DNA from 2 places in the Pseudomonas saudiphocaensis genome. Region 2 is predicted to be linked to the other one. Evidence: predicted binding sites of a transcription regulator. Region 2 holds the regulator's gene; the other holds the start of a gene.

Region 1 (3,555 bases), 1.5 Mb from region 2:
GTTGTTGACAACATAGCCTTCGCGGTCCGTGCCGAAATATCCGGCTCGGGTGTAGCTAATTTCACCGTTGTTGCTGGTGATGAAAAAACCGTTGCCGTTGATCGCAAGATCCAGAGCATTCTGGGTGTAGTTAATGTTGCCCTGACTGAACTGCTGGGACACGTTCGCCAGCAGTACGCCACTGCCCACCGGATTTTTGCCGACGCCCATGCTGGCCGCGTACACATCGGCGAACTCCGCACGAGACTGTTTGAAACCTGCGGTACCAGCGTTAGCAATATTGTTACCGGTGACGTTGAGGTCCTTGCTGGCAGCACGCATGCCGCTAAGGCCAATATTGAACGACATGAAGAGCTCCTTTGCCGGAACTGCCGGCACTTAAAACCGATAGTTGCGGCCGATGGTTATTGGCCGATGACCTGCACTTGGGAAAGTGGAACACTGCCGAGCCCGGCAAGATTGAGCATCAGTTCATTGCCCCCCAGGGTCACGCTGTCGACGTTGGCCGGCAGCAAGGTGTACAGCCCCTTGGTTTCGCCGTCATAAGTGGCCTGGGCCTCGAACTTGTAGGTGCCAGGCGGCACGGTATTGCCGCTGGCATCCTTGCCGTCCCACATGAAGGAAATGCTGCCCGCCTCCTGCTGCCCCATGTTGATCCGGTTGACCACCGATCCGGCCTCGTCATAGATGTTGACGTAGACGTTGCTGCTGCTGACGGGAAGAATCATGCTCGCCTTAAAGGTCTCGCTGGTATCCACCACGGCCTTTTCGGTCGGCACGATTACCTTGCGCCCAACCAGCGAAGACGCCTGCAGCGCCTGGGAAGACTGATAGCCAGAAAGAATGGTCTCCATGCTGGAGTTCAGCTTCTCAACCCCTTCGACCGTACTGAACTGCGCCAGCTGGCCGATGAACTCGCCGTTTTCCTGCGGCTCTAGCGGGTTCTGGTTGTTCAACTGAGCCACCAGCAGTTCAAGAAACTCGTTCTTGCCCAGATCGTTGCTCTTAACCTCTCTGTCCTTGAGCTGATACTGGTCCATTACCGAACCGGTACCGCCGACGCCGCCTGTAATGCTCATGGCAATTTCTCGCTATTACTGACCCAGGGTCAGGACTTTCTGCAACATGGTCTTGGCCGTGTTCATCAACTCGGCGTTGGTCTGGAACGAGCGGCTGGCGGAAATCATGTCAGCCATCTCTTCCACTACATTGACGTTCGGGTAATACACATACCCTTCTTCGTTCGCCGCGGGATGATTGGGCTCGTAACGTGCCTGCAGCTCGCTCTGGTCCTCCACTACGCCCAACACCTGAACACCAGCGCCGGCCTGATCCCGATCGGCGAACAGCGATTCGTTTGGCGCACCGCTGGCCTGCTGCAGCACAGTGGCGAACACCGGATGACGGGCACGGTAGGTCTGGTCGACACTGGAGGACACCGTCTCGGCGTTGGCGATGTTGCTGGAAATGGTATTCAGGCGCGTGCTCTGGGCACTCATGCCGCTACCGGCGATATTGAAAACACTGCTAAGTGACATGGCGCTGCTCCTTGTTATTCGCCGCGCAGGGCGCTCATCAGGCCTTTGAATTTGCTGTTGAGCAGAGTAAAACTCGCCTGGAAATCTATGGCGTTCTCGGCATAGGTCGCCTGCTCCACCTGCATATCAACCGTGTTCTGATCCAGCGCCGCATGCGCCGGAGTGCGAAAACGCAAACCGGGATCGGCAATTTCCAGCCCTTCGGCGGCAATGTGCCGGCTACTGGTCACGGCAACTGCGAAGCCACCTTGATTTTTGTTGGCCTGCTCAGCCAGAACGGCACTGAAATCCAGATCTCGCGCCTTGTAATGGGGCGTATCTGCGTTGGCGATATTGTTGGCCAGCACTTCAGCGCGCTGAGCGCGAAAGCCGAGCGCTTTTTCGTGAATGCCAAGTGCCTTGTCGAAACTGATGCTCATGGTTGGCCCTCTGCGGGTACAAGTCTTACTGGGCTATCACCAGCAAGGGCCGTGCCATCACAACAAAAGGCTGATTTAACAAGGGTTTTTAGTGGGGTAAAAGCCAGGAAGCGTCAAAAGCGGCAAAGCCTTTCCAGTGTTTTGCCGCATTTATCCAGCAAGGCGACATTTTTTTGCCGCTACAGGAGAGAAGAAGTCTGGGCTTATTTGGCTTTATAGATGATGCCCGGGCTGCACTGAACCATCTGATATAGCTCTGGCAGACCGTTGAGCGCCTCGGAGGCCCCGAGGAACAAGTAACCACCCGGCTTCAGAGTGGCGTGAATACGCTTGAGGATGTCCTTCTTCACATCCGCGGAAAAGTAGATCAGCACATTCCGGCAGAACACCACATCGAACTTGCCCAGAACCGCATAGCTATCGAGAAGATTCTGCACCCGGAACTCTACACGACTGCGAATGGCCGGCTTGACGACCCAGCGCCCAGGCGTCTTGACATCGAAATAGCGCTGCAATCGCTCACTCGACAAACCCCGCGCAATGGCCAGACTGTCGTACTCTGCTGCCTTACAGGCTGCAAGCATGGTGGCGGACAACTCGGTCGCGACGATCTGCACCGAAGGCTTGGGCTGGCCAGGATTGCTGCGCTCATACTCATCGACAGTCATCGACAACGAATAGGGCTCTTGCCCAGACGAGCAGGCAGCCGACCAGATGCGCAGCCGCTGCCCCGGCGCGGACTTAAGCAACTCGGGAAGTACGCGGCTTTTGAGCACCTCGAATGGATAGGTGTCGCGAAACCAAAGTGTTTCGTTGGTCGTCATCGCATCGATGACCTGCTCACGCAACCCCCTGTGGGATTGCCCTTGAATGAGACGAACCAGCTCGCCAAGACTCTTCAGCCCCTGTTGCTCCATCAGCTTGTTGAGCCGACTGGAAACCAGGTACTGCTTGTTGTTACCCAGAAGAATGCCGCAGCTCTTTTCCAGGAACACTCGAAACTGATCGAATTCCAGATCACCTGACACTAATCACGCCTCAACATTCAAAGGGGCACTGCTTCGACATCAACCCGTGGTGCGGATTCGATCAAGCACTCGATTGGCCAGATCATCCGGCTGGAACTTGGCGAGGAAGTCATCCGCCCCGACTCGCTGGACCATGCTCAGGTTGAATACCCCGGAGAGCGAAGTATGCAGCAGAATATGCATATCACCCATAGCCGGATCCTGCCGCACTTCGGTTGTCAGCGTATAACCGTCCATTTCCGGCATCTCGATGTCGGAAATCATCATCATGAACTCCTCGGACGGCTTCTTGCCTTCTGCGATAAGCCCTTTGAGATAGTTCAGCGCCTGGCGGCCGTCGTTTTGCGTGACCACCTCGATACCCAACCCCTGCAAACAACGGACGATCTGCTTGCGCGCCACTGACGAGTCATCGACGATCAGTACGCGACTGGAAGACGTGCGGTCGTGCATCTCTACGCTGCCGACACCAACCGACACCTGTTCGGAGACGGGCGCCACCTCAGCCAGCACCTTTTCAACGTCGATGATCTCGACCATCTGGCCATCTACATGAGTCACAGCCGTCAG
Region 2 (3,555 bases):
GCATCGGCTACCTGCCCCAGGAAGCTTCGATCTTTCGCAAGCTGTCGGTCTCTGACAACATCATGGCCATCCTCGAAACCCGCAAGGACCTGGATCGCAATGGTCGCCAGCAAGCCCTGGAAGGCCTGCTGCAGGAGTTCCACATCAACCACATCCGCGACAGCCTCGGTATGAGCCTGTCCGGCGGTGAGCGGCGTCGTGTGGAGATCGCTCGCGCACTGGCCACTGCCCCGAAATTCATCTTGCTGGACGAACCCTTTGCCGGGGTAGACCCGATCTCGGTCGGCGACATCAAGCAGATCATTCACCACCTCAAGTCCAAGGGCATCGGCGTACTGATCACCGATCACAACGTGCGCGAAACACTCGACATCTGCGAAACCGCCTATATCGTCAACGACGGGCAGCTAATTGCCGAAGGCGACGCACAGACCATCCTCGACAACCAGCTGGTCAAGGAAGTCTATCTGGGTCACGAGTTCCGCCTGTAGCAAGCCTTTGAAACAACCTACGTTGGCAATACTTCGTAAAAAGCAGCTTCAGAAAGCCGCTTGCGGCTAACGCGCTTCAGCGCGGCCCGGAGGGCGAGCGAAGTGAGTAATGCTCATTTAGGAAACTAAACCCGTACGCGAGCCCGGTCCGTTCTTCGGCTTTTGACTCGCTGCACTTGCCCTTCGGGCCAGCCTTTGGCTGTTACTCCCGTTGGTCGTTGCGCCTCGTCTTGCCTGCCTCGCTTACGTTTTTTCAAAGACCTGTCTGCCTGCCGTCCTCGAATGGAGCAATTCAGGACTAGCCAACCGCTTCCTCTTCAGGCATATAATTTGCTTAAACCGGCGCAGCAGCGCCAGCGAAGTCGGAACAGGCGCAGTTGCGCCGGCAAACAAGGTTCGAAGTCCTCTGCAATGAAAGCATCGCTAGTCCTGAAGATGGGCCAGCAGCTGACGATGACACCCCAGCTGCAACAAGCCATACGACTGCTCCAGCTCTCGACCCTCGACCTCCAGCAGGAGATCCAGGAAGCGCTGGATTCAAATCCCATGCTCGAGCGCGAAGAAGACGGAGAAGACTTCGACAATCCGGATCCGATGGCCGAGTCTCTCGACCAGAAGATCGAGAACACTCCTAGCGAGAACAGCAGCCCGGACAGCCAGTACGAAGAGCCCGTCAACACGATGGAGAGTTTCGAGGAAGGCGACTGGGGCGAGCGCATTCCCAACGAATTGCCCGTAGACACCGCCTGGGAAGACATCTACCAGACCAGCGCCAGCAGCCTGCCCAGCAACGATGACGAGGAATGGGATTTCACCAGCCGCACATCATCGGGCGAGAGCCTGCAGTCGCACCTGCTCTGGCAGCTCAACCTGGCCCCCATGAGCGACACCGATCGCCTCATCGCCACCACCCTGATCGACTGCATCAACCCCCAGGGCTACCTGGATGAAAGCCTTGAAGAAGTGCTGGAGTCCTTCGACCCCGAGCTGGGAATCGAACTCGACGAAGTCGAAGTGGTACTGCGCCGCATCCAGCAGTTCGAGCCGGCAGGCATCGGCGCCCGTGACCTGCGTGAGTGTCTGCTGCTGCAATTGCGCCAACTGCCCGCAGATACCGCCTGGCTGAACGAAGCCACGCGTCTGGTCAGCGATCACCTGGGCATTCTCGGCAGCCGCGACTACAGCCTGCTGATGCGGCGCATGAAGCTCAAGGAAGACGAGCTACGCCAGATCGTTGACCTGATTCAGTCACTCAACCCCCGTCCCGGCTCGCAGATCGAAACGAGCGAGCCTGAATACATCGTTCCTGACGTGATCGTGCGCAAGGACAACAACCGCTGGCTGGTCGAGCTCAACCAGGACGCGATGCCGCGCCTGCGGGTGAACGCCCAGTACGCCAGCTTCGTCAAGCGCGCCGACTCCAGCGCTGACAACACTTTTATGCGCAACCAGCTGCAGGAGGCGCGCTGGTTCATCAAGAGCCTGCTCAGCCGCAACGAAACCCTAATGAAGGTAGCGACCCAGATCGTTGAGCATCAGCGCGGCTTTCTTGAGCACGGCGACGAGGCGATGAAACCGCTGGTGCTGCATGACATCGCAGAAGTGGTCGGCATGCATGAATCGACCATTTCCCGCGTGACCACGCAGAAATACATGCATACCCCCCGTGGCATCTATGAGCTGAAGTACTTTTTCTCCAGCCACGTCAGCACAGCCGAGGGTGGCGAGTGCTCATCCACCGCAATCCGCGCCATAATCAAGAAGCTGGTGGCAGCGGAAAACCCCAAAAAGCCATTGAGCGACAGCAAGATCGCTGGTCTACTTGAGGAGCAGGGCATTCAGGTGGCACGTCGCACCGTCGCCAAGTACCGGGAATCCCTGGGAATTGCACCCTCCAGCGAGCGCAAGCGATTGCTGTAATGCCAGCGTGTTGCAACAGCCGACATCCTGGCCGATTTCTTCTGGGGACGGGCTTCAGGGCTCGTTCATTCGCATGAGGCAAAAAGGAGAAGCAGTATGCAAGTCAAGATTACCGGCCTTCATCTGGAAGTAACCGAAGCACTGCGTATCTATGTCGAGGAGAAACTGAAACGTCTGGAAAGGCACTTCGATCGCATCATCGATATCCAGGTCACCCTGCAAGTCGAAAAACTGAAGCAGAAAGCCGAAGCCACCATGCACGTTGCCGGCCGCGAAGTGGTTGCTAATGCCGAACACGAAGATATGTATGCTGCGATCGACCTGCTTGCCGACAAACTCGATCGTCAGCTGATCAAGCACAAAGAAAAACAACTCGACCATACCCAAGGTACCGTGGCTCGCTGACCCATGATCCGACTTGAAAACATACTCACCCCCGGCCGTTCACTGGTGAACGTGCCGGGCGGTAGCAAAAAGCGCGTCCTGGAGCAGATTGCCAAGGTGATCGGCCAGGACCTTCCCGAACTCGACCCTCAAAGCATTTTCGAAAGCTTCGTGGCTCGCGAGAAGCTGGGTTCCACCGGCTTCGGCAACGGCATTGCCATCCCTCACTGCCGCATGCCCGGCTGCGAGGCACCGCTTAGTGCAGTATTGCGGCTCGACGCACCGGTGGACTTCGACGCCATTGACGGCGCTCCGGTCGACCTGCTGTTTGTACTGCTGGTACCGGAAGCGGCGACCGACGAACACCTTGAGCTGCTTCGACAGATTGCCAGCATGCTGGACCAGGAAGAGGTCCGTGACCGGCTGCGCGAGGTTACAACCGACCAGGAACTGTATCAGGCAGTGGTCGATATCCAGCACGGCCGTTAAACGGCCGGGCGTGCCCGCCAACAGGGAGCGAGACGTGTCCGCAATCAGTCCTTCACGCATTTCGCGCCCCTGCTGCCTGCAGCAGGGTTCTCAACTCCACGCGCCAGTTAGTTTGCGTCCATGCGCCTGATAATTGTCAGCGGGCGCTCTGGCTCGGGCAAAAGCACCGCCCTCGACGTTCTCGAAGACAGTGGCTTCTATTGCATTGATAACCTCCCAGCCGGGCTGCTGCCAGAGCTGGCTGAAAAGGCTCTGCTGCATACTGAGCTGC

Evidence for each region. The regulator sigma-54, encoded in region 2, starts transcription at its own class of promoters, with help from an activator protein. The targets are predictions, from matches to a motif close to ANTGGCATNNANNTTGCTNT.
Region 1: a site for sigma-54 is predicted at 1,997-2,016, ahead of flgB (flagellar basal body rod protein FlgB). Genes of this name have one in related genera too.

Annotation. Positions count from the first base shown of each region.
Region 1 is NZ_CCSF01000001.1:232,004-235,558, reverse strand. Features, by position in the region: gene flgE (flagellar hook protein FlgE) at 1-348, opposite strand, end outside; gene flgD (flagellar hook assembly protein FlgD) at 405-1,040, opposite strand; gene flgC (flagellar basal body rod protein FlgC) at 1,095-1,538, opposite strand; gene flgB (flagellar basal body rod protein FlgB) at 1,553-1,957, opposite strand; gene cheR (protein-glutamate O-methyltransferase CheR) at 2,161-2,985, opposite strand; gene BN1079_RS01200 (chemotaxis protein CheV) at 3,025-3,555, opposite strand, start outside.
Region 2 is NZ_CCSF01000001.1:1,729,954-1,733,508, forward strand. Features, by position in the region: gene lptB (LPS export ABC transporter ATP-binding protein) at 1-491, shown strand, start outside; gene BN1079_RS08060 (RNA polymerase factor sigma-54) at 903-2,411, shown strand; gene hpf (ribosome hibernation-promoting factor, HPF/YfiA family) at 2,508-2,816, shown strand; gene ptsN (PTS IIA-like nitrogen regulatory protein PtsN) at 2,820-3,284, shown strand; gene rapZ (RNase adapter RapZ) at 3,405-3,555, shown strand, end outside.